DNA from 3 places in the Agrobacterium sp. CG160-95 genome. Region 2 is predicted to be linked to each of the others. Evidence: riboswitches for the same ligand, from Rfam matches in the RefSeq annotation. Region 2 holds a riboswitch; each other region holds the start of a gene.
What was found. A riboswitch is a leader RNA that binds a small molecule or an ion and turns the genes downstream of it on or off. The one in region 2 is predicted to bind cobalamin.

Region 1 (9,724 bases), on a different contig from region 2:
GGCCGCCTGCCGCAATTCGGTATCGCCCGTGCGCGCGACCATGGCGAGCGCAAGCACGATCGCCTCCGTCTCCTCGATGGAAAACATCAGCGGCGGCAGGTTGAAGCCGGGACGCAGGATATAACCGACGCCGCGTTCGCCTTCGATCGGTACGCGCATGGTCTGAAGGGCCGAAATATCGCGATAGACCGAGCGCACCGTGACCTCCAGTGCCTCGGCAATGGTCTGCGCGGTGATCGGCCTGCGCGCCACCCGCAGGATCTGGATGATCTCGAACAGTCTCGATGCCTTGCGCATTGCCGTTTTTCCCGGTGGTTTCCCAACGCAACTGACACAACGCTGTCAGTTGGCTTTTCCTATAAGCAGCAAAACACATTGAGAAACATGAGTTTTCCCGAATGTGTCGAAAACTGTTTTGGGAGATACTGACATGAGTTACGCCGAAAATCTCTGGCTTTTCTTTCTGGTCCTGTTCGGCATCATCATCCTGCCGGGCATGGATATGCTGTTCGTGCTGGCAAGTGCGTTGACGGGTGGCAAAAGAGCCGGGCTTTCCGCGGCAAGCGGCATGAGCGCCGGCGGCATGGTGCATTCACTTTACGGTGCGTTGGGCGTCGGCATGCTTGCCGCCTGGATGCCGTCGCTGTTCCTGCCGCTGCTGGTCGCCGGCGCCGCTTACATGGTCTGGATCGGCATCGGCCTGATGCGCAGCGCCATTACCGTCAATGGCGATGAAGCGCAGGCGAGCGCCTCTGTCAGAAAGGCGTTCTGGCGGGCCGTGCTCACCTGCCTTTCCAATCCGAAAGCCTATCTCTTCATGATGGCGATCTATCCGCAATTCCTCAAACCCGACTATGGTCCAATCTGGATGCAGGGTCTGGTAATGGGCGCGATGGTGGCCATCACGCAGTTCACGGTCTATGGCGCTCTGGCGCTGACGGCGGATAAAAGCCGGGCATGGCTCGTTTCCTCGCCTGCCGCGACGATTTTCATCGGCCGCGCCGCCGGTTTCATGCTGATTGCCGCAGCCCTGGTTACGCTTTGGGAAGCACTCTCCTAGACTTCTGTTTTCTTGGGGAAATTCACTGCAATGTGACTTCTTTTCGCCATGCGGAAAGGGCATCCTCGCGCCGTTATCGCGCGTTCGGCATCTGCCGGAATCAAGGAGAGAATGTATGAAACTGAAAACCATCGCGGCGGCCATGCTTTTCGGCTGTCTTTGCGCCGGAGCGGTCTACGCTGCCGGCGAAGTCGAAAAACGTGAAGGCATGATGAAGCAGATCGGCGGCTCCATGGGGGCGCTTGCTGCCATCTCCAAGGGCCAGAAGCCTTATGACGCCGAAGCCGTAAAGGCTGCCGTGACGACCATCAGCACCAACGCCAAGGCTTTCCCCGACCAGTTTCCCCCGGGCAGCGAGACCGGCAGTGCTGCGGCACCCGCGATCTGGGAAAATTTCGATGACTTCAAGTCCAAGGCCGCCAAGCTCGGTGCCGATGCGGACAAGGTCCTCGCCAGCCTTCCCGCCGATCAGGCAGGCGTCACCGCCGCCATGCAGACCCTCGGTGCCGATTGTGGTGCGTGCCACCAGACCTACCGTCTAAAGAAGTGATCCTATTAAGAACGCCGCTTCCCGGCGGCGTTTTTTTCAGCGGGAATGATGCCTGATCTCATCAGGTGATAATGGGGAGAGGGGTCATGGCCTCCATTTGGACGAAGCTCGCGGGCGGGATCGCGGTGGCGGCCATTGCCGGTTTCGGCATTTTCGCCTGGGTCACCGCGCCTGTGCGTCAGGCACCCAGCCACTGGGTGAGCCTTGGCGAGCCGGACCTTGCCAATGGCGAAACGCTGTTCTGGGCGGGCGGCTGCGCAAGTTGCCATGCGGCACCAGATGCCAAGGGCGATGCGCTTTTGACGCTTTCGGGCGGGCAAGCGTTGAAAAGCCCCTTCGGCACCTTCCATGTGCCCAATATTTCCTCCGATCCGCAGCATGGCATTGGCGGCTGGACGCTTTCGGAATTCGGCGATGCGATGACGCGCGGCGTCGGCAAGAACGGCGAACATCTCTACCCGTCCTTCCCTTACGCCTCCTATGCCCGCATGACGCAGAAGGACATCAACGACCTCTTCGGTTATCTGCGGGTTCTGCCCGCCAGCCAGAATGACGTGCCGGATCACGAACTGCCGTTCCCCTTCAACATGCGCATGGCATTGGGCGGCTGGAAATTCCTCTATTTCGATACATCCGCGCCACCCCGCGTCGAGCTTGCCGATGCCAATGCCGAATTGCTGCGCGGCCAATATCTGGTGGAAGGCCCGGGCCATTGCGGCGAATGTCACACGCCGCGCAATGCGCTTGGTGGTTTTCTCGATGGCAAATGGCTGGCCGGTGGTCCAAATCCCGAAGGCGAGGGCCGCATTCCCGATATTACCCCCGGCTCGCAGAGCGTCGGAAGCTGGGAGGCGGCCGATATTGCCAACTATCTGGAAACCGGCTTCACCCCGGAATTCGACAGCGTCGGCGGCTCCATGGTCAAGGTGCAGCAGAATATGGCGCATCTGACGGCTGATGACCGCAATGCGATCGCCGCCTATCTGAAGGCCATCCCGGCACGGTAGCCCTTTGCCGTCATGCCGGACTTGATCCGGCATCCAGCCACGGCGCGCGATTCTCACGCCGGCCTGCCATTGACTCCCACCCACACCCATCGGATAACGATCCTGTGATGGTTCCTTCCGGGCGTTCCGGAAGGTGAAAAGGGAACACGATAGGGAGACATCCTCATTCGTGGCTGCCCCCGCAACTGTGAGCGGAGAGCCTGAAACGAAATGCCACTGGTAAGCATCTCGCCGGATATGGGCGAGGGCAATGCCGGGAAGGTGTTTCAGGTTTTGACCCGTAAGCCAGGAGACCTGCCATCACGGAAATGTCCATGCCGGCGGGGTGTCCGGAAGAGCGGAATTTCAGGGTGGTGGTGCTTGAACGTGCCGCCCTGTGTCAGTCTCGTATCCCCGTGGTGAAGTGTATCGCATGCGGCTGTACGGCGTTTGCCGTTCCGCCGCGTCTAAAGGCGCGGGGTCGCGCCGTAAGAGGGGTCACCATGTCCATCAACCAGAATACGGTAAATGCCGCCGTTTCAGCAAAAACGGGGAGCTTGGCGCAATCGCTGACGGCGATCGTGCTTGGTCTGTTCGTCGTCGGTTTTGTCGGCTTTTCGCATGTGGAAGCCGTTCACAACGCTGCGCATGACACACGTCATGCCAATGCTTTCCCTTGCCATTGAGGGAAAAAGCATGTCGTTCTTTCGCAATATCGTTTTTACCGCCGTCCTCGTCGGCATCGTTGGCGGCTTCGCCGTTTCGGCCATGCAGGCTTTCGGCACCACGCCGCTGATCCTGAAGGCGGAAACCTATGAAAATGCGGGTGGCGAAGCGCCCCACAGCCACGATGCTCCGGCCACGACCGGCGCTGCCGTTCCCGCGCACGAACATAACGAGGAAGCCTGGTCTCCGGCCGACGGCCTCGAGCGCACCGCCTATACGGTCGCCGCCAACGTGCTGACCGCCATCGGTTATGCACTGGTGCTCACCGGCCTCATCTCGCTACGCGGCACCGATGCCGGCTGGCGCGAAGGCCTTTTGTGGGGTGTGGCCGGTTTTGCCGCCGTCATGCTTGCGCCGATGATCGGCCTGCCGCCGGAACTACCGGGCAGCCCGGCGGCCGCGCTTGAGGCGCGTCAAATCTGGTGGCTTTCGACGGTTGCGGCGACCGCAGGCGGCATTGCGCTGATCGCATTCCGCCGCGAACCCTGGGCAATCGTGCTCGCACTGGTGTTGATCGTTGCACCACATGTGGTGGGCGCGCCCCTGCCGCCGGAAGGTGAACATGCGCTGGCACCGCTGCCGCTGGAACGACAGTTCATCGTTGCCGCCGCCGTGACCAGCTTTGTCTTCTGGGCCTTGCTCGGAACATTGAGCGCGTTTTTCCTGAAGCGCTTCCAGCAGGCTTGAAACCATGCAGGACGCAGCCGAATGGAGTGAGGAACTCGACGCGCTGCGTTTTGCCGTTCCCGGTCACGGCGCTTTCTGCGCCGTGCACCGCCTTGCCTTCAAGGCAGTCCTCGTCGTCAGCCCGGAACGGGAAGCGGCGCTCGCCTATTTTCATGACAATGAGGCTGCCTTTACGGCCGCAGCCCTTGCCAAGATAAAACGCTCGGCTTTACCGGCCGGTCGCAGTCTGCATCTCAACAGCCGCGATATCCGCCGTGCGATTGCGGGGGAGTGCGGGGATGTCGCGCCCCGTGTCTGCCGGGTGCTTGATCAGGGGTGATTTGTGATGGTCTCGCGGCTTAACTTCTCCACCACCCTCATTCCTGTGACAAGCACAGGAATGAGGGTGGGAGGATCCGCAAAACTCTCGACACCAAGGTGAGCTTCACCGGTGTTCGCCGCAAAAATTCCAAGTTCCGCCTCGGCTTCCGGACCAAAGAGGCCGAGGTGTTTCAGAATTTCCACTGCGAAACTGACCGGTGCACTGCCGGCTGCGGTTACGATGCCGCCATCGCTGACCGCCTTCGGCTGGTCGCGATAGAGCGCTTCGCCGCGATAGGACGGAGAGGCCTTGTGAGAGGCGAGCGAATTGCCGGTATGGGCGACGTCATCAAGGGCGCCCGTGCCTGCAAGCGCGCTGGCAGCCGCGCAGATGCCGGCAACCAGTCGGCCCTTCTCGCGAAACCGCTGTACCAGCCCGCCAAGATCGACAGCCGTTCCCTTTTCCCAGCTAAGGCCGCCGGGAATGGCGAGCGCATCGATGTTAGCAGGATCAAGCGCGTCATATGATGTGTCGGGCGTAACGTTGAGCCCGCCCATTGAAACCACGGGCCGGCCGTCCGGGGTTGCGTAAACGATCTCGACGCCGAGATAGCCGCGCGCGGCGGCGGCAAGCAGCGCCGGTTCCCAGTCCGCAAAATCCTGCGCAAGCGCAATGGCAATCCGTGTCATGGCCGTCTCCAAAGGTTGCAATCAGGCGATAGACTGCATGTAGCGCATGCCGGTGACCGGGCGCGGCGCGAAATCCATGCTTTCGTAGAAACGATGCGCGGCGACATTGCCGGTCGTGGCGCTGACGGAAAGATAGTCGCAACCGAGGCGCTTGGCGATATCGCGGGCGCGGGAAACCAGGTGCTGGCCGGTGCCATGGCCGCGGTGACCGTCACGCACGAAAAGATGGTGTAGCTCAAGCCCGCGGCGGCCTTCCTGCGCCCTGTAGAGCGGCAGCATCAGGGCGTAACCGATCAATGCGCCGTCGGCTTCCGCAACCAGCCCATGCACCCAGGGAAGCGGGCCGAACAGGTCGCGTTCCAGTTTCGCCGGCGTAATCGCCGCCGCATCGCCATGAAAGGTGGCAAGCAGGGTGATCATCTCATTGAGCTCAGGCAAATCGGTCTTGCGTGCGCCACGAATGATGACGACGGGCGGTCTTTCCAGTGTAAGGGAACTATCTTCGGTCATTTTTCTGGTCCTTCGGTTTTATCGATGCCGTCAGGACGCTTGAAAAACAACAAAGCCGCCTGACGGCGGCTTGTTGACAAAATGATCTGTCGAGCCGCCCTTTACAGGTAGGCCCAAAAGTACGAGCAGGAGATGGGTGCGCGTTCGTTGATCATGTCCATGCAATGCGCTCGAATCTGAAATCTGTCAAGCCTGCTCTTCAGCCTCAATGCTCGCCTTCGCACATGCCATGGTCGGAAAGTGCGCGGATGACGTAACAATCCTCGATCGAATGACCATGGCAATGGGAGACGATACGTTCCAGCTCATGCTCGAGCTTCTTGAGGCTGCTGATTTTTTCGCGCACATGGGCGAGGTGTTCGGCGGCAATGCGGTCCGCACCCTCGCACGGCATTTGCCGGTGCTGGCTGAGCGCAATCAATTCTTTGATAGCGTCAATATTGAGCCCGATATCGCGGGCATGGCGGATGAAAGCCAGCCTTTCGAGATCGGATTTTTCGTAACGGCGCTGGTTGCCTTCCGAGCGGTCTGCCTCGCGGATGAGGCCCATCTGCTCATAATAGCGGATCGTCGGAACCTTCACGCCGGTACGTTTGGACAATTCACCGATGGACAGCATTGCCTTCTCCATATCCTCAAGAGCAGCCGGGACAAGAACGAGCCGGATGCTCTAGTCTCTAGAGATATAGCTTTTCAGCCTGCCGTTCAATGGGTGTCAGGCGGCAGCATCCACGCCGAGTGCCTGCGCCAGGGCTTTGAGAACTTCTGTCTCGATGCTGGAGGCGGCGTCAGGCTGCGCTGATGCGGCGATATCTACCGCCGGTTCGGTTGTGGCCTGTGCGCCGCTGTCCAGGTTCCAAAGTGCTGCGGCAAGTCCGGCGGAAACGCTGGCGGCGGCAGGTGCGGCGGAAACGGCAACGCTCTCGGCGCTGGAAATCGCGCGGTGTGCCGCCCGTGTCAGTTCCAGCAAGGCCTCGGTGGTTGCATTTGTTTCCCTGGTCTTTGTCGGCTCAAGGGTTCGGACCGGAGTTGCGTAATAGCTGCTGGTTGTTGCTGCGATAGTCGTCATGACTGAGTCCCCTAAGTTTCATGGGGTATTTTTAGGGGTCGAAACATTCGCGAAGGTTGCGTCGCGCAGGGCTTGAACCAAAAAACATCGCAATATAGTATACCCCCCTATAGTATATGAGGTACTCATGTCCCATACGATCCGCAACAAGGAGAAGCTTCTCGCTCGCATCCGTCGCCTCAAGGGGCAGATGGAGGCGGTGGAGCGTGCTTTGGACGATTCCAAGCCCTGCGGCGAGGTGCTGCAATTGCTGGCCTCGGTGCGCGGTGCGCTTTCCGGCCTGACGGGGGAGGTGATGCAGGAACATCTGCATGAGCACGTCGTGCACGCCGAAAATGAAGACGAGCGGGCGCGTGCGGCGGAAGAGCTGGCCCAGGTGCTGAAGACCTACATCCGCTAACCTCTCTCCCAAAAGTGTCCGCGGCTTTGGGAAAAGACATGCGTGAAACAGAATATTCCAGGATCGAACAGGATTAGCGACATGACGACGACATCCGAATTTTCCGCAGCGTCCGGCCACGACCATGTTTTCCTAGGCCGGAACCATGAGCGCAATGAAAAGCGCGTGTGGATGGTGATTGCGCTGACCACAGTCATGATGGTGGCTGAGATCGTCGCCGGCCACTGGTTCGGTTCCATGGCGCTGACGGCGGATGGCTGGCACATGTCCACCCATGCGGGCGCAATGCTCATCTCGGCGCTGGCCTATCTCTATGCCCGGCGCGAGGCGCGCAATCCGCGCTTCACCTTCGGCACCGGCAAGTTCGGTGATCTCGCCGGTTTTGCCAGCGCCATCGTGCTGGCGGTGGTGGCGCTGCTCATCGCCGTCGAAAGTGCGATGCGGCTTTTCAATCCTGTTCAGATCGACTTCAATCAGGCGATCCTCGTCGCCGTCATCGGTCTCATCGTCAATCTCGTCAGCGCCGTGCTGTTGAAGGATGACCACGATCACGGCCATGGCCATGGTCACGCACATGGTTCGCATGCCCATCACGGCCATGGCAGCCACGCCCATCACGATCACGGCTCGCACGCGCATCACGGCGAGCACGGAGCGAAGGGCGGCAGGGACAATAATCTGCGCGCAGCCTATCTGCATGTACTCGCCGATGCGCTGACTTCCGTTCTCGCCATTGTCGCGTTGCTGCTCGGCAAGTGGAACGGCTGGTCCTTCCTCGATCCGTTGATGGGTATTGTCGGCGGTGTGGTGATTGCCCGCTGGTCATGGGGACTCATTCGCTCCACGGCAACGACGCTGGTTGATGCGGTTCCGCTGACGGAGGACTTGCCGCAGGAAATCCGTGAAAGCGTGGAAACGGAAGAAGATCGCATCACCGACCTGCACGTCTGGCAGGTGGGGCCGGGGCATCACGCCGCCATTGTCGCCATCCACTCGCAGGTGCCGAAGGCACCGGCTTTCTACAAGCAGAAGCTTGCAGCCATACATGAACTCTCACATGTAACGGTGGAGGTCAGCCCGGCAAGGGCCTGATCGGAATCATCTATTCGTATTCGGAATAGGCGCTGCGCACCCATTCGGCCTGCGCTTCTGCCTTGTCCTCGGCGGAGGTCGCAGCCTGCGTGTGGGCGGGCGCGCTGCCATTGCCGACGGCCCACAGCACGTTGGCCAGCGAACGGGAAAGAACGGTGCTGGAAACGGTCGGGTTGCCGGGGCCGCGTTTAACGGCCTGTTCCTCGGGCGCGCTCTGCGCGCTGCCGGGTTTTTCGATGTCGCGGACACGAGCCTGATAATTGTATCCGCCAATATTGCTTTCGATCTGCATGCCAGTGATTCCGCGTTCAAAAGTTAACAAATGGTTAACGGCGGCGGCTTGCCCGAAGCTTGCGCTTGCTGCATTGCAATGTCGTTCCCGGCTTGACACGTGGCAAAGGGGTGCTTCGTTTTTGCATGGTTGGATGGGAAGGCGGGCGTTACCGGCCTTGCCCACACTTCGCGTCGTGCTCGCCATGGCGACCCTGTTGTGCCGCTCAAACTCTGGCGCCAAACACCCCACTCCCGTCATACCGGCTCTAGGCCGGTATGACGAAAGAGTTTGGACGCGGCCAGGCAGCTCCGATGTCTTTTGCGCAGCGGGGCTGGGGCTTTTTCGGTCCTCTGAAAGAAAGGCAAATCCTGTTGGTGCCGGATTACGCAGTTTCCTTTTCCACAGGCGCCGCCGGTTCCGGGATTTTTTCCGCTTCCTCCACGACTGCCACCCCGGCCTCCGTCTCCTGAGGTGCCGGCGTGACCATCGCCGCCACCAGCGTGTCGAGGCCGATGACGCCGACTGGCTTGCCGTCTTCATCCACCACATGGGCGCTGGTTTCGTTCGCCTCCGACATATCGCGGGCGATGGTTTCCAGTGTCGCGTTTTCCGGCACCGACATGCCCTCGGGTTTCGCCGTCAGCGGTTCCATCACGGTGGTGGCCTGAAGCACGCGGCTGCGGTTGACGTCGCGCACGAAGTCGGTGACGTAACCATCCGCAGGGGAAAGGATGATGCTCTGGCCGTCGCCCTGCTGCACCACTTCGCCGTCTTTCAGAATGGCAATGTGGTCGCCGAGTCGCAAAGCCTCATCCAGATCGTGAGTGATGAACACCACGGTCTTTTTCAGCTCCTGCTGAAGGTCGAGCAGCATCGTCTGCATATCGACACGGATCAGCGGATCGAGAGCCGAATAGGCCTCGTCCATCAGGAGAATATCGGCATCGTTGGCAAGCGCACGGGCAAGGCCGACGCGCTGCTGCATACCGCCGGAAAGCTGGTTCGGATAATAATCCTCATAGCCGGCAAGACCGACACGATCCAGCCAGTAACGGCCTTTCTCTTCGCTGTCTTTGCGTGGCACGCCCTGAATATCGAGGCCATAGACGCTGTTTTCCAGCACGGTGCGGTGCGGCAGGAGGCCGAATTTCTGGAACACCATCGCCGTTTTGTGACGGCGGAATTTCCGCAGCGCCGAAGTGCTCATGCCGCAAATGTCCTCGCCGTCGTAGAGAACCTCACCTGCGGTCGGGTCGATCAGCCGGTTGATGTGGCGGATCAGCGTCGACTTGCCGGAACCGGAAAGCCCCATGACCACGGTGATCTTGCCGCCCGGCATGGTGATGTTGATGTTGTTGAGACCGAGCACATGGTTGTGTT
Region 2 (9,724 bases):
TGGCCGATCGTGACGGCAGCGATCCGCCGTTTGGCAACCGCCGCTTCGCCCGGATTGGAAACGATGAACGGATAGACCACCGGCAAAGACCCGGTGACGATTTCAGGAAAACAATCGCGGGAAAGCGCAACTGTCTTGCCGGGCAGCCATTCCAGCGTGCCATGCGCACCGACATGCACAATGGCATGCGCCCCTGCGACACGCTGCATCCAGGCGCCGAAAGCGACCAACGCATGACGTGGCGGTAGGGCAGGGTCATGGTAATCCACCCGCCGATCCTCATTTCGCCCACGATCCGGTGCCAGGGCCACGAATATCTGGCCGAAACGGGCGACGCGAAAACGGAATGCGCCGTCGGCTAGTGCGTCGTCCTGTTCGGCCGAACCCCACGTGCTATCCACGGAGGCGGCAACCCCTTCAGGCAAACCCAAAAGAAAATCACGATAGTCTGAAAGTCCGACAGCCGCTTCCTGCTGCTCGACACAATCCAGCAAAGCCCGCGCCGTTTCGGGAATATCCGAAACCACATATCCTGCCGCGGCCAGATCGCGCAGCATTTCAAGCACGCTTTGCGGGACATCGAGACCAACGGCATAACCCGTGCGCCCTGGCGCAGCACCGGGATAATCCGGCATCAGAATGACGATCCGCCGTTCCTGTGGCGTGGACTGTTTTAATTGCAGAAAGGCAGCGATTCGGTTTGCCACCTGTTCGACGCGATCAGCCTCCGGTACATTGATGAGGCTGATACCGCCATCAGTCCGCACCTGCTTGAATGAGATTGCGCCAGCAAGAATCCGGCCATCGAGTTCCGGCAGAACCACATGCATGGCAAGATCGGAAGGGTTGAGACCGCGCGCATTTTCCGCCCAGCCGTCCCGTCGCGTCGTCGCCATAACCACCTGAAACACCGGCACGCCGAGGCGATCAAACAGGGTTTTACCGCTGTCATCCATCTGACTGGCAAAAGCTGTGGCGGCAACGATGGCGGCGGGCTGGAGTTCGGGCAGTACGGTTTCGAGAAAGCGAATTGCCTCCCCATCCTTGAGGCCGCTGACGAAAATCGGCAATGGCGCAAAACCGCGCTGAGAGAGCGCATTAAAAAGCGCATCCACGGGCGCCGCATCGGCCGCAAGAAGCATGGAGCGGTAAAAGAGAATGGGAAGGACAGCTGCACCGGCGGGAAAACCGGCGCAGGCTTCCGCCTGATCCACGACGCCTTTACCCGGCCGGTAAAAGCCGGCTTTCGGCAGCGGTTGAGCCTCGATATCTGGCCATGCGCCACCACTTACAAGGGCAGCAAGACCAATGGCAAGCCGGTCCATATTTTCCCGCCCACCCTCGCGGAAGAAGGCGAGGACGGACGCCAACGTCTGGCGATCAACAGTCGAGGCCGCTTCGAGCTTTTCGTCTCTCTCACTGCATTCACCCGGCAGGAGCATAAGTTTTATGCCACGTCGCCGCGCCATCGTGCTGAGCTGATCGACGCCATAGCGCCAGCGTTCCGCGCCGCCGAGAATCCGGATAAGGATGACACGGGCATGTTCGGCCGTCTTTTCGATCCACAGATCGACCGACATCGGATGCCGAAGCTCGGAGAGGTTGGCAGCGGACAGGGACGGAAGCGCGCCCTCTGCCTGCCGCCATGCCTGTTCCAGCCCGGCAAGATCGCTTGCCGAAAAAGACAGCATCACCACATCCGATCGCGGCTGGTTGAGATCAACCGGCTCGATCAGGTCGTCCAGAGACGAAGATGTGGTGGCGAGAATGTGCATTTCTATCAGGCGGCCAGCATCTGTTCGATCTTTTCGCGGTTGAGGCCCTTTTCGCCTATGACGACGAGGCGGCTGCGGCGCTCTTCACCGGCCGCCCAGGGACGGTCATAATAATGGTTGACGCGGCTACCGACTGCCTGCACCTGCAGGCGCATCGGCTTGGTGGATACTTCGACGAAACCTTTGATGCGCAGAACATTTTCCGCAGCCGCTGTCTCGGCGATACGAGCCGCCAGCGCTTCCGGATCGGTCACGGCCGGCAGGTCGATGACGAAGCTGTCGAAATCGTCATGTTCGTGGTCGAGTTCACCATCGTGATGGGTGCGGCGGTTTTCGATATCCTCTTCAACCGCAAGACCGAGGCCGATCAGCACGGCCGGATCGATGACGCCATTCGAGGCGACGACGATCTTTGCGGCCCGCGGCAAATGCTCGAGAATATGAGCCTTCGCCTTTTCCAGACCGGCGCTATCGAGCAGATCCGCCTTGGTCAGCACGATAAGATCGGCACAGGCGATCTGGTCCTCAAAAACCTCTTCGACCGGATCGTCGTGATCGAGGGCTTCGTCATTTGCGCGCTGGGCGGCAAGGGCTTCCATGTCATGCGCCACCTGACCCTCGGCAAGGGCAGCGCCATCCACAACAGCCACCACAGCGTCAACCGTCACGCGGCTCTTGATGGCCGGCCATTGAAATGCCTGCACCAGCGGCTTGGGTAGGGCAAGGCCGGAGGTCTCGATGAGGATATGCTCCACCTTCGGCTGGCGGCTCAGAATCTGCTCGATGGCCGGCTGGAAATCATCCGCCACCGTGCAGCAGATGCAGCCATTGGCCAGCTCAACGATGTTTTCCTCCGGGCAGCTCTCAATGCCGCATCCCTTGAGGATATCGCCATCGATGCCGATATCACCGAATTCGTTGACGATGATGGCAAGCCGCTTGCCATCAAGCTTTTCGAGGAGACCGCGCAGCAGCGTGGTTTTTCCAGCCCCCAGAAAGCCGGTGACGATGGTGCAGGGAACGCGGTCCAGAAGGGTGCTCATGATCTCTCCTCGGTAAAATCGAATGGGGGAATGCGCGCCACCATGCCGCGCTTCAATGTGTCGGGGCGGCCGCGCCAGGGCATCAGGCCATCTGCGGAGGCGGCCAGCATTTGCGCGCCCGTGAGCAGGTCTTCCGCATCGTTGGGCGTCAGCCCGCCGAATACATAGGACCAGCCATCGGCACCGCGCAGCACGGCACTGAGGCCGCGTTTGCAATTGGCAAGGCAATTGACGGAGCGAACATCGATGCCGGAGTCACGCGCTTTTGCGATGGCAGCTTCCGCAAGGATGGTGCCGGGGCGCGGCTCCGCATTGGGATCGGTGTCGTCGCGACAGCTTCGGCAGACAAAAACGACCACGCCAGAAGCTGTGTTGGCTTCCATTGTCCCGTCCGCACAAGAAGATGTTGTGGTAATATCCAAACCGTTCCGCTTTCCGCGCCTTTAAACTCGTCGGGGTGCGGATGTCGAAAACAGCGCACTGAAAAGCGCGGCTGCAATTCAATTCGACCGGCTGACCGGAGCACCCCGCCCGGGAGACGTTTTTTCCTGAAACGGCAGGTCTCCTGGCTTGCGGCTTTAAAACACCCTGCACCACCTTCCCGGACCAATTTTATGGTCCAGTGGCTTCACAGTGCGGGCTTACCGCTTACAGTTGCGGGGGCAGCCACGGAATGACCCGGTATGGGGTGGAACCGTGTTCCCTCTTAGCTTTTCCCGTTGCCGGGAAAAGACCGTCAGTGCCTTACCCTTAGGCTGAACGGGCGTGACGGTCAATGCTGCCGGCTTGTCGATTGCCGGGTGCGGCAAATTGAGTATAGTCGCCGCTCCGAATGGCGGGGGCATAAGGTCCCGCGCCTCTGGACGAGAAGGAAAACGCGATGACACGCGATATCAGCGACAGCGAAGCCGAACGCCACCGGCAGAAAATGGTCAACCGCAAGACGGTTCAGGATGCCGAAGTCGCGGAAAAGACCATCGAAAAAGGTCTGCTGATGATCAATACCGGCCCTGGCAAAGGCAAATCCACGGCCGCTTTCGGCCTTGCTTTGCGCATGCTCGGCACCGGGCGGCGGGTCGGCGTCGTGCAATTCATCAAGGGCGCATGGTCGACGGGTGAACAGCAGGCCCTGACTTTGTTCGGCGACAGGGTGGAATGGCGCACTATGGGCGAGGGGTTTACCTGGGACACGCAGGACCTGAAGCGCGATGTCGCGGCAGCTACAAAGGCCTGGGAGGAAGCGAAAGCACTGATGGCCGACGAGACGATCGGATTGCTGGTTCTCGACGAACTGAACATTGCGCTCCGCTATGATTACCTGCCGCTGGAAGAGGTCGTCGAAACGCTTTCCAACCGTAGATCCGATCTGCATGTCATCGTTACCGGCCGCAACGCCAAACAGCCGTTGATCGACGCTGCCGACATGGTGACGGAAATGACCCTCGTCAAACATCACTTCAAGGCAGGCGTAAAGGCGCAGGCCGGGATAGAATACTGACATGAGTGCACGTGTGCTGATGTTTCAGGGAACCGGCTCGGATGTCGGCAAATCGCTGATGGTGGCTGGCCTTGCCCGCGCCTTCGTCAGGCGTGGCCTGTCCGTCATGCCGTTCAAGCCGCAGAACATGTCGAACAATGCGGCGGTCACTGCCGATGGCGGCGAGATCGGTCGCGCGCAGGCGCTGCAGGCGCGGGCTGCAGGCGTTCCGCTGTCGGTTCACATGAACCCGGTGCTTTTAAAGCCGCAGAGCGAAACCGGCGCACAGGTCGTCGTACAGGGTAAAATTGTCGGCAATGCCAAGGCTGCCGATTATCAGCACATGAAAGCCGGGCTGATGCCGCGTGTGCTGGAGAGCTTCGAGCACCTGAAACAACAGGCCGATCTGGTGCTGGTGGAAGGGGCGGGAAGTGCTTCCGAAATCAACCTCCGCGCCAACGACATCGCCAATATGGGTTTTGCCCGCGCCGCGGATGCTCCCGTGATTCTGATCGGCGATATCGACCGGGGCGGGGTCATCGCCAGCCTCGTGGGCACAAAAACCGTTCTCGAACGCGATGATGCCGCGATGATAGAGGGCTTCATCGTGAACCGCTTTCGCGGTGACCCTACGCTGTTTTCAGACGGCATGCGGATGATCGCGGAAAAGACCGGCTGGGCGTCCATCGGGCTATTGCCGCATTTTTCCGATGCTGCGAAATTGCCGGCGGAGGACGCCCTTGGGCTTACCGGCCCGGCGCAACAAAAGCCCGGCGCGAAAATCCGCATTGCCGTGCCGATCCTGCCGCATATCTCCAATTTCGACGATCTGGATCCGCTCGACATGGAGCCGGATGTGGAGCTGATCCGAGTGCGGCAGGGCGAGACCATTCCCGCCGATTGCCGGCTGGTTCTGCTCTGCGGTTCGAAATCCACCATAGCTGATCTCGCCGCGCTGAAAAATGCAGGCCTCGACATCGACATCAAGGCACATGTGCGCCGCGGAGGTTATGTTCTCGGTCTCTGCGGCGGATACCAGATGCTTGGAAAAACCGTTGCCGACCCTGACGGCATCGAAGGACCACCAATGACGGTCGATGGGTTGGGCCTGCTGGATGTGACGACGGTTTTGACGGGCGACAAGAGGCTCGTTTCCGTCCAGGGACAGAGTTTCGACGGAATTCCCTTATCCGGCTATGAAATGCATGTTGGGGAAACGACGGGTGCCGCGGGCAACCTGCCATTTTCGACCATTGACGGACATGCCGATGGCGCAATTTCGCCCGATGGCCGCATCTTAGGCACCTATATCCACGGCCTGTTTGCGGATGACCGCCAACGCGGGGCGTGGCTTGAGCGGCTTGGTGGGCAGGGCACTGAATTGAACTATGATGCGCAGGTGGATGCCGTTCTTGATCGCCTGGCGGCCCATATGGAGAACCACCTCGATCTCGACAGACTGCTTTCTATAGCGCGATAAGGATTGCCAGCAATCCGAACAGCGCGATCAGCAGGAAGTCTGCGATCCTCGCCAGCCTGAGCGCTGTGCGAATATCGCCAGCAACCAGTGTCGCTCTTCCGCCTTCGCCCATGAAACGAGCCTCGATCATCTGCCCGCCATAGGAGCGCGGCCCGGCCAGCGCAAAGCCCAGTGCCCCGGCCAATGCCGCCTCCGGCCAGCCGGCATTGGGAGAGCGGTGATGCCGCGCATCGCGGCGTATCGCGGCAATTGCCCCTTTCGGTGATGCACCCTTCACGAAAAACGCGGCGACCACGAAAAGACCGCCGCTCAGTCTCGATGCCGGCAAATTGACCAGATCGTCCAGCCGGGCCGACGCCCAACCAAAGGCCTCATGGCGTGGCGAGCGATGACCGATCATGCTGTCGGCCGTGTTGATTGCCTTATAACCCGCACCGCCTGGCAGCCCCAGAAGACCAAGCCAGAGGGAAGGGGCGACAATGCCGTCAGAGAAATTTTCAGCCAGGCTTTCAATCGCCGCCCGGCAGATTGCCGCCTCATCCAGCGCCTGCGGATCGCGCCCGACGATCATGGAGACAGCTTTGCGCCCGCCGTCAATCCCCTCGCGTTCCAGCGCAATGGCGACGGCCTCCACATGCTGTTCCAGACTTTTTTGGGCCGGAAGCGACGCCCCAAGCACCGCAACAAGCAACAGACCAAGGGGCAATAAAAGCAGAACCGATTGCACTAACCATGCAACAAGCACCGTCAGCGCCAGAAAAACGGAAAGCGCCGCGACGCCTGCAGCCTTGCGCTGCGAAAATGAAGCACTCTCCCGGTTCCATTTTTCGTCCAGCAGCGCGATAAGCGAACCGATCCAGGTGACGGGATGACCGATGCGTTTGAACAGCCAGTCCGGATATCCAGTCAGGCGTTCGATCAAGAGCGACAGGAAAGCGAGAGCGAAGAACATGGGCGATAAGGTACCGGAAAAAGCGCAGGCTGCGATCCGTCACGGCGGCAATCTCGGCAAGGCGCGTCTGATGTTTCCTGAAGCGCCGGAACCGTGGATCGACCTGTCGACCGGGATCAATCCGCACTCCTACCCGCATTCTCCCGTTCCCGCCAGCGCATTTGCCCGCCTGCCGGAGCCTGACGCGGCCGAAGAATTGAAAAGGCTGGCTGGCGCCTCTTTCGGCGCACCATCCACGGGGCATGTGGCACTGTCCCCGGGCACCCAGATGCTGATGCCATTGCTGGCTCACCTGGCACTCGAACGCGGAGCGAAAAGCGGAGCCGTGCTCTCCCCCGCTTATGCCGAACATGCCCGAACCGCGCGCATGGCCGGACTGACCGTGACCGAGGTAGACCATATCGGTGATCTGTCAGCTTACGACTATGCGGTGGTGGTCAATCCCAACAACCCCGATGGTCGCGTCACTGATCGAGAAGCTTTGTTGTCGCTGGCCGAGGCGATGCGCCGCAAAGGCGGCCTGCTCGTCGTAGACGAGGCCTTTATCGAGACAGGACATACGGAAAGTCTTGCGAATGTCGCAGGGCGCGACGCGCTGGTGGTACTGCGATCCTTCGGCAAGTTCTATGGCATGGCAGGGGTCCGGCTCGGTTTTGCGCTTGCGCATCCCGACATCGCTGCCGAGCTGGAGGCAAGGCTTGGCCCCTGGGCAGTATCCGGGCCGGCGCTCAATATCGCGACGCAGGCTTTGGCGGACAGGGAATGGCAATCAGCCATGCGCCTCCGGCTTGCGGCAGAAGCACAGCGTATGAGTGAATTGCTGGAAAAAGTGTGCCTGAAGATTGCCGGCGGTACGCCCCTGTTTACCCTGGTGCGGGACCACCGGGCCAAAGAACTGTTCGATCACCTTGGCCGGCACGGCATTCTGGTGCGCATTTTTGATGAAAGGCCGAACGACATGCGTTTCGGCCTTCCCGGCAGCGAAGCGGAGTGGCAGCGCCTCACGGAAGCGCTGTTATCCTTCAATCATCCCTTGAACGTGTAGGTCGCAATAGAATCCGGCTTCATTTCAATGGAGAAACCGGGCAGCTTCGGCGGCATGTACGCGGCATTGCGAATATCGCAGGGTTCGATGAAATGCTCGTGCAGATGGTCGACATATTCGATCACGCGGCCTTCCTTGGTGCCGGAAACCACGAGATAGTCGATCATCGACAGATGCTGCACATATTCGCAAAGGCCGACGCCACCGGCATGCGGCCAGACCGGCAAATTGTATTTGGCAGCAATCAACAGAACCGCCAGCACCTCGTTGAGACCACCCATGCGGCAGCTGTCGATCTGCACGACGTCGATTGCACCTTCGGCGATGAACTGCTTGAACATGATACGGTTCTGGCACATTTCGCCGGTTGCCACCTTCACGGAGCCGATGGCTGCACGGATCTTGCGATGGCCGGCGACATCGTCCGGGCTGGTCGGCTCTTCAATGAAGAAGGGCTTGGCGAAGGCAAGTTGCTTGACCCATTCAATCGCCTGATCCACTTCCCACACTTGGTTGGCGTCGATCATCAGATAACGGTCGGGGCCGATCACCTCGCGGGCGATGGTGAGGCGGCGGATATCGTCTTCGAGATCACGGCCAACCTTCATCTTTACATGGTTGAAACCGGCATCGATCGCTTCCTGGCAAAGACGGCGCAGCTTGGCGTCGTCATAACCGAGCCAGCCGGCTGATGTGGTGTAGCAGGCGTAGCCTTCGTTCTTCAGCGTCTCGATACGTTCCTTTTTGCCGCTTTCGGCTTTTTTGAGGATCGCAAGTGCATCGTCCTTCGTCAGCACGTCAGTCAGATAACGGTAATCGACGATATCGGCGATTTCTTCCGGGCTCATATCGGCAACAAGCTGCCAGACCGGCTTTCCCGCCTTTTTGGCCAGCAAATCCCAGACAGCATTGACGACAGCGCCGGTGGCGAGATGCATCGCGCCCTTGTCCGGGCCGATCCAGCGCAGCTGGCTATCACCAGTCAGGTGGCGCCAGTATTTGCCGGGGTTCTCGGTGACCGTCGCCAGATCGGTTCCCACCACCAGATGGCGCATCGCCTTGATGGCCATGCAGCAAATCTCATTACCGCGGCCAATGGTGAAGGTCAGCCCGTGGCCTTTCAGTTCCGGTTCATCGGTGTCGAGAATGACGTAAGCCGCCGAATAATCCGGGTCGGGGTTCATCGCATCCGAACCATCAAGGCTCTGGGAGGTCGGAAAACGCAGGTCGAAAACTCGCAGATCAGTAATTTTGGTCATGGCCGTTCACTCGCGGTCAGTGTCAAAGGAAATCGTTCAGTCGTGATGGAAGGTTTCTTCCATCATTGCCCACCACTCGCCTTCCTTGCGGCTTTCGAGTGGTTGCTGGCAGGGAATGGTGAAAGACCACCATTCCTGGTTCTTTGGGCTTGCCGCCATCTTCGCCATATCGGCGCTGAAATCGGTGCCGTGATATTCCCAATATCCGAACAGCAGATTTTCCGGTTCGCGCAGGAAGATCGTGTAGTTGCGGATGTTGCAATCGCTGATGAGCGCCAGAATTTCGGGCCAGACGGCGGCGTGCAGTCTTCTATATTCCGCAATCATGTCCGGTTTGACGCCGATGACCATTCCCATGCGCTGCATACAAAACTCCGTTATTGCTTGATGGTGGCGAGCGCCGCACGCAGTTTCCGCTGCGGCACGTTTAACCCCAGACGTTCCGCCGCAGCGATGACCGGGACAAAACGACGGCGTTTTTTTTCATCGTGATTGCCTGAAATGTCCGCGAGCCGGTGGGCGAGAAAGGGGTTCAGGAAACGCTCCCGCACCGCACGGATATAGGCTTGCGCTTCTTCTCCCATGCCTTCTGCGGCAAAGACCGGCAGAACCTCGTCCCGCCAGAGCGTTTCCAGATCTCCCGAAAGCGCATCGTCGGCCATTGCCTGCCGCACCGTCTCGTCTTTCTCACGG
Region 3 (9,724 bases), on a different contig from region 2:
GATATAGGAGATCGAGCCTGTGGGCGGCACGGCCTGAAGGTTCTGGTTATAGAGGCCGGTCTCCATGACGGCCTGCTTCAACGCTTTCCAGTCCTCCTGTGTCGGAATGGAAATGCTGGCTTTCTCAAAAAGGTCGCGGACCTTTTCCGTCGCGGGCAGCCATTCCCGGTCGGTATATTTATCGAAGTAGTCGCCCGAGGCATATTTGGAGTTTTCAAAGCCCTTGAAGCTCTGGCCCCTTTCAGTGGCAAGGCGATTGCTGGCGCGGATGGCGTGATAGGTCACCGTGTAGAAATAGATATTGGTGAAATCGATGCCTTCTTCGGAGCCGTAGAAGATGCGCTCGCGCGCCAGATAGCCATGCAGGTTCATCTGACCAAGCCCGATGGCGTGGCTCGCATCATTGCCCTTTTCCACGGAAGGGACAGACGAGATGTGGCTCATGTCAGAAACGGCCGTCAGCGCCCGGATGGAGGTTTCGATCGTCTTGCCGAAATCAGCCGAATCCATTGCTGAAGCAATGTTGAGCGAGCCGAGATTGCAGGAAATATCCTTGCCCATATGGCTGTAAGAGAGATCGTCGTTGAATTCGCTCGCCTCGCTGACCTGTAGAATTTCCGAGCAGAGATTGCTCATGCTGATACGGCCGGCGATCGGATTGGCGCGGTTAACCGTATCCTCGAACATTATATAGGGGTAACCGCTTTCGAACTGGATTTCTGCGATGACTTGGAAGAACTCGCGTGCCTTGATCTTCTTCTTGCGGATGCGGCTGTCGGCGACCATTTCCTGATATTTTTCGCTGACGGAAATCTCGGTAAACGGCACGCCATAGACCCGCTCAACATCATACGGCGAGAACAGGTACATATCCTCGTTGTTTCTCGCGAGTTCGAAGGTGATATCGGGGATCACCACGCCGAGCGAAAGGGTTTTAATGCGGATTTTTTCGTCGGCGTTTTCACGTTTCGTATCGAGGAAACGCATGATGTCGGGGTGATGGGCATGCAGATAGACCGCGCCAGCGCCCTGGCGCGCGCCAAGCTGGTTGGCGTAGGAGAACGAATCTTCCAGCAGCTTCATGACAGGAATCACGCCGGAGGACTGGTTTTCGATCTGTTTGATCGGCGCGCCGGCTTCGCGAATATTGGTCAGGGACAATGCTACGCCACCGCCACGCTTGGAAAGCTGCAATGCTGAATTGATGGACCGGCCGATGCTTTCCATATTGTCTTCCACACGCAGCAGAAAACACGAAACCAGCTCACCGCGGCTTTTCTTGCCGGCGTTGAGAAAGGTCGGGGTTGCCGGCTGGAAGCGGCCGGAAATGATTTCATCCATCAGATCGCGGGCAAGTTGCTCGTCGCCACGCGCCAGAGCCAGCGCCACCATGCAGACGCGGTCCTCATAACGCTCCAGGTAACGCTTTCCGTCGAAAGTCTTCAGCGTATAGGACGTATAATATTTGAAGGCGCCGAGAAATGTCGGAAAACGGAACTTTCTGGCATAGGCCTCGTCGTAGAGGTCACGGACGAAATTGAAGGAATACTGGTCCAGCACCTCCTGTTCGTAATATCCCTCGGTCACGAGATAATCGAGCTTTTCCCTGAGATTATGGAAAAACACCGTGTTTTGATTGACGTGCTGAAGGAAATATTGCCGTGCCGCAAGGCGGTCCTTGTCGAGCTGGATCTTCCCGTTTTCATCGTAGAGGTTCAGCATCGCGTTCAGCGCGTGATAGTCCAGTCCCGCGTCCAGGTGTTTCTGCGCGGCAGTTACTTGTTGTTTGGCATCCGTGTTGCGCACCGCGCTTGAGGTCAGCGTGTCCAAAATCGTTCCAATCCATGATTGACGTTGGCGACATCTTCCTCTGTGCCGAGAAGCTCGAAGCGGTAGAGAAACGGCACCGCGCATTTACGCGACACGATATCTCCGGCGGATGCGAAAGCTGCGCCAAAATTCGTATTTCCCGCCGCTATGACGCCGCGAATGAGATTTCGGTTTGAGGGCTCGTTCAAAAACCGGATAACCGGTTTCGGTACCGCTCCTTTCATGCCGCCGCCCCCATAGGTGGGGGTGACGAGAACATAGGGCTCCGACACGTGAGGAACGTCTTCCTCGGCGCCGAGCGGCAGGCGAAGCAATCGTCGCCCCAGTTTTTGAAGGAAGCGATGAGTGTTCTCAGACCGGCTGGAATAATAGACGATCAGCCCCATCGCATCGCCTCCTCAGCTGATCGAGCCAATCATGTCCGGACGGAAACCCGCCCAATGGCGTTCGCCGGCAACGACCACGGGAACCTGCATGTAACCAAGGCCGCGAACGCGATCGAGGGCATCCGCATCTTCGGAGATATCGACGATCTCGTAGCTGACACCGATGCGGTCAAGCGCACGATAGGTGGCAGTGCACTGGACGCAGGCGGGTTTGCTGTAAACGGTGACGGTCATTGTTTCCTCTTTCGAAGCCGCTTTTACGCACGGCTCAACATTGCCCGCCTGCAATCACAAGCGGGTGGCGATGGTTCTGTCATTCTGGCAAGGCGCGCGGGTGAGGCCGCGTAAGATCTCTGTCTACGCCGACGAGCGTAGAAACTTATAAAAATGCACTGGCATGACTTCACCCCGAAGCTTGTTCTGGAGGGGGCAGAAAAGGGCGCACGCAATTCATTTGCGTCATACACCTTCCTTCCGGACACCCCGCCCGTGGACGTTTTCGCTCAAGGCAGGTCTCCTGACTTACGGGTCAAAACATCCATTCCCACCTTCCCGGAGCTTTTAGCGCCAGTGGCTCAAATCGGAACGATGCTAACCGCTTACAGTTGCGGGGGCAGTTTCGGCATTGCTTCACCATAATGGTGTTACGCACCGAATTCCCGTCTTAGCTCCCGACGCTTGCGAATCGAAAGAACCTTGAACACCACATATAGTATATGATGAATTTTTTTCGTCAATAATTAGACATGCTAAAGCCCCACCCTGTGGATCAAAAAGATTCAACACATGGTCAACAAAGGCTTAACGGTGAATGCTCCATGCCGCCTACGGACGGAAGCAGCGGGTTATTCCCAGATATCGATGCGAATATCGGCGGGGCGGGAGTTCTCAATCACCCGCTTTCCGTTGGGAAGATCATTTTCGAACAGTTTGGCGTGAATCTCGGTCGCATCGAGACCATAGCCCTGCCATCTATCCCGCAGGCGTTCCTCGAGCACCGCAACGGATGGGCCTACGAAGACGGCAAGATCGAAGCTGCCGGAAAGCTTCGTCCACGGCGCCTCGTTCAACAGCAGATAGTTGCCTTCGGCAAGGATGAAGCGTGTTTCTGGCGCGATGGCGCGAGCGGAGGCAATGGCAATTTCGCGGGAGCGGTCAAAAACCGGGACAAGAACTTCCTGCCCGCCCTGACGAACTGCGGAGACGATATCAAGAAAGCCGCGCACGTCGAAGGTCTCCGGTGCGCCTTTTCGCGGCAAGAGCCCCCGTTCTTCGAGAATACCGTTATCCATATGGAAGCCGTCCATGGGCAGGACAGCCGCAGCCTCGCCGCGCGCCAAGAGGGCACCGCACAGGGCATCCGCCAGCGTGGATTTGCCGGCCCCAGGGGGACCGGCAATGGCAATGATAAAACGAGATTTACCCTCTGCCCGCCGAAGAACGTCTTCGACGATCGTTTCAAGCTTCAGCGTCATGCGGCCAGCGTTTCCTTTGGCGCTTCCTTGGCGCCCGTCATGAAGGCGACGGCGTCGGACATGGTATAGTCCTTCGGATTGATGACGCACAAACGCTTGCCCAGCCGATGAATATGAATCCGGTCAGCAACCTCGAAAACATGCGGCATGTTGTGCGAGATGAGAACGATCGGTAGCCCTCGCGCGCGCACATCCAGAATAAGCTCGAGAACGCGGCGGCTTTCCTTGACGCCGAGCGCCGCCGTCGGTTCGTCAAGGATGACGACCTTGGAGCCGAAGGCGGCTGCACGCGCCACCGCAACACCCTGGCGCTGGCCGCCGGAGAGGGTTTCCACCGCCTGATTGATGTTCTGGATCGTCATCAGGCCGAGTTCAGAGAGTTTCTCACGGGCAAACTTTTCCATCGCCGGACGGTCCAGTGCCCTGAACAGGCTTCCCTGAATACCGGGTTTGCGGATTTCACGGCCGAGAAACATATTGTCGGCTATGGACAATGCGGGAGACAGCGCAAGGTTCTGATAAACGGTTTCGATACCAGCCTTGCGCGCCTCGATCGGCGAGCGGAACTGTACCGGCTTGCCTTCCAGCCTGATCTCCCCTTCATCGGGTGTCACCGCACCGGAAATCGCCTTGATGAGAGAGGATTTTCCAGCACCGTTATCACCGATGACAGCGAGGATTTCGCCCGGATAAAGGTCAAAATCGGCATTGTCGAGCGCAGTCACACGACCGTAGCGTTTAACGAGATTGCGTGCTGTGAGGATAGGTTCTTTTGCCATCAGCCTGCTACCTTTCTGATCCACTGGTCGATTGCGACAGCCAAGATGATAAGGACGCCGATCAACAGATAGGTCCATTGTGGGTCTGTTCCGATAAGTCGCAGGCCGAGAGAGAAGACACCGACGATCAGCGCGCCGAAGATCATGCCCATGATCGAGCCGCGTCCGCCAAACAGCGATATGCCGCCGATGACCACTGCGGTGATGGATTCGATGTTGGCGAACTGACCGGCGGTCGGCGATACCGAGCCGATGCGGCCGATGAGAGCCCAGCCCGCGAAGGCGCAGATAAGCCCGGAAAGTGTGTAGACGGTCGTCAGCATGCGCTTGACGTTAACGCCGGCCAGTTCGGCTGCGTCGGGATCATCACCCACTGCATAGAGATGTCGACCCCAGGCGGTGCGGTTCAGCACATACCAGAGCAGGGCAACCAGCAGAACCATCGCAATGACGCCATAGGTGAAGACGGCGCTGCCGATGCGGACATTGTTGCCGAAAAACTGGAGAATGGGCGCCTGTTGGACGATATCCTGTGAGCGGATCGTTTCGTTGGCCGAATAGAGGAAATTGGTGGCCAACACGATCTGCCACATGCCCAGTGTAACGATGAAGGGCGGAAGCCGCATGCGCGAAACCAGCACGCCATTGATAAAGCCACAAAATGCGCCGACTGCGAGACCGCAGATAATCGAGAGTTCGGCAGGCAAACCATAGCGGAACGTAAACTGTCCCATGACGACGGAGGACAGGACCATGATCGCACCGACCGAAAGATCTATACCTGCTGTCAGAATGACCAGCGACTGTGCCGCGCCGACGATGCCGACGATTGCCACCTGCTGAAGGATAAGGGTCAGCGAAAAGGCCGAGAAAAACTTGCCGCCCAGGGTCATGCCGAAGACAGCCAGCGACAACACCAGAACGATCAGCGGTACGGCCGCCGGGCTGGAATGCAGAAAGTGCTGGAATTTTTCAAGCAAACTCTTGTTGTGCGTATCGAAAGCAGCGACCTGGGTCGAACTTCCCGACAGCACTTTTTCAAATTCATTATGCGGTTGAGCCCGCACTGGCTGATCGCTCATGGATTTTCCTCCCGATCGCTCCATCGCATCAGCCCCGAACCCGGGATTATTTTCCAGAGGGGACAATGCGTAGATTCAAACTGTTGAGAAGCGTGCCTCAGTTGCGTCCACGGACGCCGGGCGCGCTCGTTTGTTCCTGTCCGATCACCCAGATCGTTCTTTTAAACCATTCCGGTTCAAGGGCGGGGGCAAATTGCCCCCCGCCGATTTCAACGGTGAAGTATCAGCCCCAGCACTTCTTCAGGCCTTCCTTGGTGTCGATCGAATCGAGACCCTTGACCGGCTTGTCGGTTACCAGCGTTACGCCGGTGTCGAAGAAGTTCTTGCCTGCGGTCGGCTTCGGCTTTTCACCGGTATCGGCAAACTTCTTGACGGCTTCCACGCCGAGTGCCGCCATCAGCAGCGGGTATTGCTGAGACGTTGCGCCGATCACGCCTTCCGCAACGTTCTTGACACCAGGGCAACCGCCATCGACGGAAACGATCAGAACATCCTTTTCGCGGCCGACGGCTTTCAGCGCTTCGTAAGCACCGGCAGCTGCAGGTTCGTTGATGGTATGAACGACGTTGATGGTCGGATCCTTCTGCAGCAGATTTTCCATCGCAGAGCGGCCGCCTTCTTCGTTACCGTTGGTAACATCATGACCAACGATACGCTTGTCGTCTTCATCACCAATCTTGTTGATGTCCTTCACGTCGATGCCGAAGCCCTTCATGAAGCCCTGGTTGCGCAAAACATCAACGGTTGGCTGGGAAGGCGTGAGGTTGAGGAAGGCGATTTTCGCGTCCTTGGCCTTGTCGCCGAGGGTGCCAGCAGCCCATTTGCCGATCAGCTCGCCGGCCAGAAGATTGTCGGTAGCGAAAGTGGAGTCAGCGGCATCAACGGGTTCGAGAGGTGTATCGAGCGCGATGACCAGAAGACCGGCATCGCGCGCCTTCTGCACGGCCGGAACGATGCCCTTGGTGTCCGATGCGGTAATCAGGATACCCTTGGAGCCATCGGCAATGCATGTCTCGATCGCGGCAACCTGGCTTTCGGAATCGCCATCGATCTTGCCGGCATAGGACTTCAGCGTCACGCCAAGTTCTTTAGCCTTGGCGGTTGCGCCTTCCTTCATCTTGACGAAAAAGGGATTGGTGTCGGTTTTGGTAATCAGGCAAACCGAAGTATCGGCGGCGGACGCGACGGACGCGAAAGAAACGCCGAGCGCAAGCGCGCCCAGAAGAGCGGAAACAGTCGTCTTCATTGTAATCCTCCCATTGAATGTTTGAGTACCGTGACGGTTACCCGACGATCTCGTCTCCTCCGAGAACAGCGACCGTTGACACAGATGGAACCACCAAAGGAAACGGCTGTCAATAAATAAATCCGATTGAATTATTAATTCCGTATGGCATTCTAACAAGCGGCAGGGAGGAATATCGCGGCGTCGTTTAACGTTGCGATAGCAAGATTGCCATAAAGCCTGCATGTATCGGTCGCGGCGGATATGGCGGGCGGGAGGATGAAACTATGAGACAATCTGTCGAGACGGCGCCGCCCGCGCCGTCCACCAACATGGATATGAGCGGCGGCGCCAACCAGATCGGGGTGCGTGCCTATAACGAGCGGCTTGTGCTGTCGCTGGTGCGCCGCCACGGCGGCTTGTCGAAAGCCGAAATATCCAGGCTTTGCGGTCTCTCGGCGCAGACTGTCTCGGTCATCATGCGCTCGCTCGAAAGTGACGGTCTTCTTATCCGTGGCGAAAGACTGCGCGGCAAAGTCGGGCAGCCTTCGACGCCGATGCGCCTCAATCCCGATGCCGTCTTCTCGTTTGGCGTGAAAATCGGCCGTCGCAGCGTCGATCTGGTGCTGATGGATTTCGTCGGCCGGATCAAGCTGAAGCTCCGCAGAACTTACCCTTATCCTATGCCGGAATGGATTTTGCCATTCGTCATCGAGGGTATCACGGAACTCGAGTCCAAGCTCTCTCCGGCCGAACGGCAAAAAATTGCCGGTGTCGGCATTGCCGCACCGTTCGAATTGTGGAACTGGGCGCAGGAGGTGGGCGCCCCGCAGAATGAGATGGAGCGCTGGCGCGACGTCGATATCCGTGCCGAAATTGCGGATGGCGTCAGCTATCCGGTTTTCCTGCAGAACGATGCGACCAGTGCCTGCGGTGCAGAACTGGTTTTTGGTGCAGGCCAGAACTACCCCGATTTTCTCTATATCTTCATCGGATCCTTCATCGGTGGCGGTGTCGTTTTAAATTCCGCACTGTTTTCCGGAAAGACGGGCACCGCCGGTGCAATCGGCCCCTTGCCAGTTCAGGGGCAGGACGGCAACACGGTCCAGCTTCTGAAAATCGCCTCCATCTTCGTTCTGGAAAACATGTTGCGCGAACGCGGCATCGATCCCCGTCCCCTGTGGTTCTCGCCGGATGAATGGATCGATTTCGGCGAGCCGCTGGAAAGCTGGATCGGAAAAACGGCCGCGGCCCTTGCGCAAGCCGTCATCGCTGCAGCCTCCATCATCGATTTTTCCAGCGTCATCATCGATGGCGGTTTTCCGGATTGGGTCAGAGCAAGAATAGTCTCCGCCACCCGTCTTGCCCTAAAACATCACGATCTTCAGGGTGTTACGCTCCCGGAAATCATCGAGGGAGCGGTCGGCAGCCAGGCCCGGGCTATCGGGGGAGCGAGCCTGCCCCTGTTTTCCCGTTATCTCATCGACCAGAATGTTCTCTTCAAGGACACAACAGGCTGAGGTTTCAGGCCCTGCCTAAATTTCCTGGCGGGACTCTTTGCCGGATTCAAATGGTCACTCGCTGGCGGCATGTTCCATGATTGCCGCCAGAAAAGCAGGGCCGTATCGTTCCAGCTTTGTGTCTCCCACTCCAGGTATCTGCGCCATTTCTCCCACAGAGGCCGGTCTTGCTGCCGCAAGCTCAATGAGTGTCTTGTCGTGGAAAATCACATAGGGCGGAACGTTCTGCGCGCGGGCAATTTCCATGCGCTTCGCACGCAGCGCCTCAAAGAGACTGCGATCGGCATCCGGTAGAACAATGGCGGTGGGCTTGCGATTCGTCTGTTGTCGCGCCGAACGGGGAGCGGTCGGTATCCTCAACATCAGGGACGGCTTTTCGCGCAGGAATCGCCTCCCTTCTTCGGAAATGGACAATCCCCCGTGACCGGCCAGATCAACCTCGATCAGGCGCAGCGCAACCATCTGGCGCAGGATGGCCCGCCAGGTGCGATTGTCGTGCTCTTTGCCTATGCCGTAGGTCGTGATCCGATCGTGACCAAAGCTCGATATCCGTTCATCTTCCATGCCCAGCAATACGCGGATGACATAGGCCTGGCCGAAACGTTCTCCCGTGCGGTAAATGCAGGACAGCAACTTCTGCGCGGCAATGGCACCATCAAACAGGTCCGGCGGCTCCGCACAGGTGTCGCAATTGCCGCAGGGCTCGCAATAGTCGCCGAAATAAGACAAAAGCACCCGCCGACGGCAACCGGCTGTTTCCGCGAGGCCAAGCAACGCATCGAGCTTCCGGCGCTCCATGTTCTTGCGCTGGTCGCCCGCATCCGACTCTTCGATAAAGCGGTTGCGCAATGCGATGTCTTCATAACCGTAAAGCATAAGCACGTCGGACGGCAGACCGTCACGGCCGGCACGGCCGGTTTCCTGATAATAGGCTTCGATGCTGCTGGGCAGATCGATATGCACGACGAAGCGCACATCCGGTTTGTCGATGCCCATACCGAAAGCCACGGTTGCAACCATGATGACAGCTTCACCATGCTGGAAGTGGGTCTGGTTCGCCTCGCGGGCGGCCTTGTCCATGCCGGCGTGATAGGGCAGCGCATCGCGCCCCTCCTCACGCAGCCAGGCTGCCGTCTCATCGACCTTGCGTTTGGAAAGGCAATAGACGATGCCGCTTTCGTCCTCGCGACCCGTCAGGAAGCGCTTCAGCTGCGTACGTGGATTATCCTTTTCCATGATCGCATAGCGGATATTTGGCCGGTCGAATCCGGCTATGAAGGCGTCGCTTCCGTTGATCCCGAGATGACCCAGAATTTCGGCGCGGGTTGGCTCGTCCGCAGTCGCCGTGAGCGCCATGCGTGGCGTATCCGGAAAGCGCTCGATCAACGTGTCTAGCTGGCGGTAAGGGGGACGGAAATCGTGCCCCC

Region 1: another riboswitch for cobalamin. It lies ahead of ACQZ63_RS02895 (CbtB domain-containing protein); the one in region 2 lies ahead of ACQZ63_RS20980 (DUF1636 family protein).
Region 3: another riboswitch for cobalamin. It lies ahead of nrdH (glutaredoxin-like protein NrdH); the one in region 2 lies ahead of ACQZ63_RS20980 (DUF1636 family protein).

The regions. Positions count from the first base shown of each region.
Region 1 is NZ_JBNWDU010000001.1:564,546-574,269, reverse strand. It holds gene ACQZ63_RS02915 (helix-turn-helix transcriptional regulator) at 1-297, opposite strand, end outside; gene ACQZ63_RS02910 (LysE family translocator) at 431-1,060, shown strand; gene ACQZ63_RS02905 (c-type cytochrome) at 1,176-1,610, shown strand; gene ACQZ63_RS02900 (c-type cytochrome) at 1,697-2,617, shown strand; cobalamin riboswitch at 2,709-2,933, shown strand; gene ACQZ63_RS02895 (CbtB domain-containing protein) at 3,100-3,282, shown strand; gene ACQZ63_RS02890 (CbtA family protein) at 3,293-4,009, shown strand; gene ACQZ63_RS02885 (hypothetical protein) at 4,014-4,328, shown strand; partial or broken gene ACQZ63_RS02880 (type 1 glutamine amidotransferase family protein) at 4,445-4,999, opposite strand; gene ACQZ63_RS02875 (GNAT family N-acetyltransferase) at 5,021-5,509, opposite strand; gene ACQZ63_RS02870 (MerR family transcriptional regulator) at 5,715-6,128, opposite strand; gene ACQZ63_RS02865 (hypothetical protein) at 6,225-6,578, opposite strand; gene dmeR (Ni(II)/Co(II)-sensing transcriptional repressor DmeR) at 6,706-6,978, shown strand; gene dmeF (CDF family Co(II)/Ni(II) efflux transporter DmeF) at 7,060-8,070, shown strand; gene ACQZ63_RS02850 (hypothetical protein) at 8,081-8,362, opposite strand; gene ACQZ63_RS02845 (quaternary amine ABC transporter ATP-binding protein) at 8,727-9,724, opposite strand, start outside.
Region 2 is NZ_JBNWDU010000006.1:287,879-297,602, forward strand. It holds gene cobN (cobaltochelatase subunit CobN) at 1-1,775, opposite strand, end outside; gene cobW (cobalamin biosynthesis protein CobW) at 1,781-2,818, opposite strand; gene ACQZ63_RS20980 (DUF1636 family protein) at 2,815-3,201, opposite strand; cobalamin riboswitch at 3,357-3,571, opposite strand; gene cobO (cob(I)yrinic acid a,c-diamide adenosyltransferase) at 3,699-4,316, shown strand; gene ACQZ63_RS20990 (cobyric acid synthase) at 4,318-5,775, shown strand; gene cbiB (adenosylcobinamide-phosphate synthase CbiB) at 5,762-6,727, opposite strand; gene cobD (threonine-phosphate decarboxylase CobD) at 6,726-7,772, shown strand; gene ACQZ63_RS21005 (L-fuconate dehydratase) at 7,754-9,031, opposite strand; gene ACQZ63_RS21010 (L-rhamnose mutarotase) at 9,068-9,397, opposite strand; gene ACQZ63_RS21015 (mannitol dehydrogenase family protein) at 9,409-9,724, opposite strand, start outside.
Region 3 is NZ_JBNWDU010000001.1:1,341,256-1,350,979, forward strand. It holds gene nrdE (class 1b ribonucleoside-diphosphate reductase subunit alpha) at 1-1,830, opposite strand, end outside; gene nrdI (class Ib ribonucleoside-diphosphate reductase assembly flavoprotein NrdI) at 1,818-2,216, opposite strand; gene nrdH (glutaredoxin-like protein NrdH) at 2,229-2,450, opposite strand; cobalamin riboswitch at 2,707-2,930, opposite strand; gene ACQZ63_RS06675 (nucleoside triphosphate hydrolase) at 3,062-3,691, opposite strand; gene ACQZ63_RS06680 (ATP-binding cassette domain-containing protein) at 3,688-4,470, opposite strand; gene ACQZ63_RS06685 (ABC transporter permease) at 4,470-5,552, opposite strand; gene ACQZ63_RS06690 (sugar ABC transporter substrate-binding protein) at 5,776-6,798, opposite strand; gene ACQZ63_RS06695 (ROK family transcriptional regulator) at 7,065-8,297, shown strand; gene recQ (DNA helicase RecQ) at 8,352-9,724, opposite strand, start outside.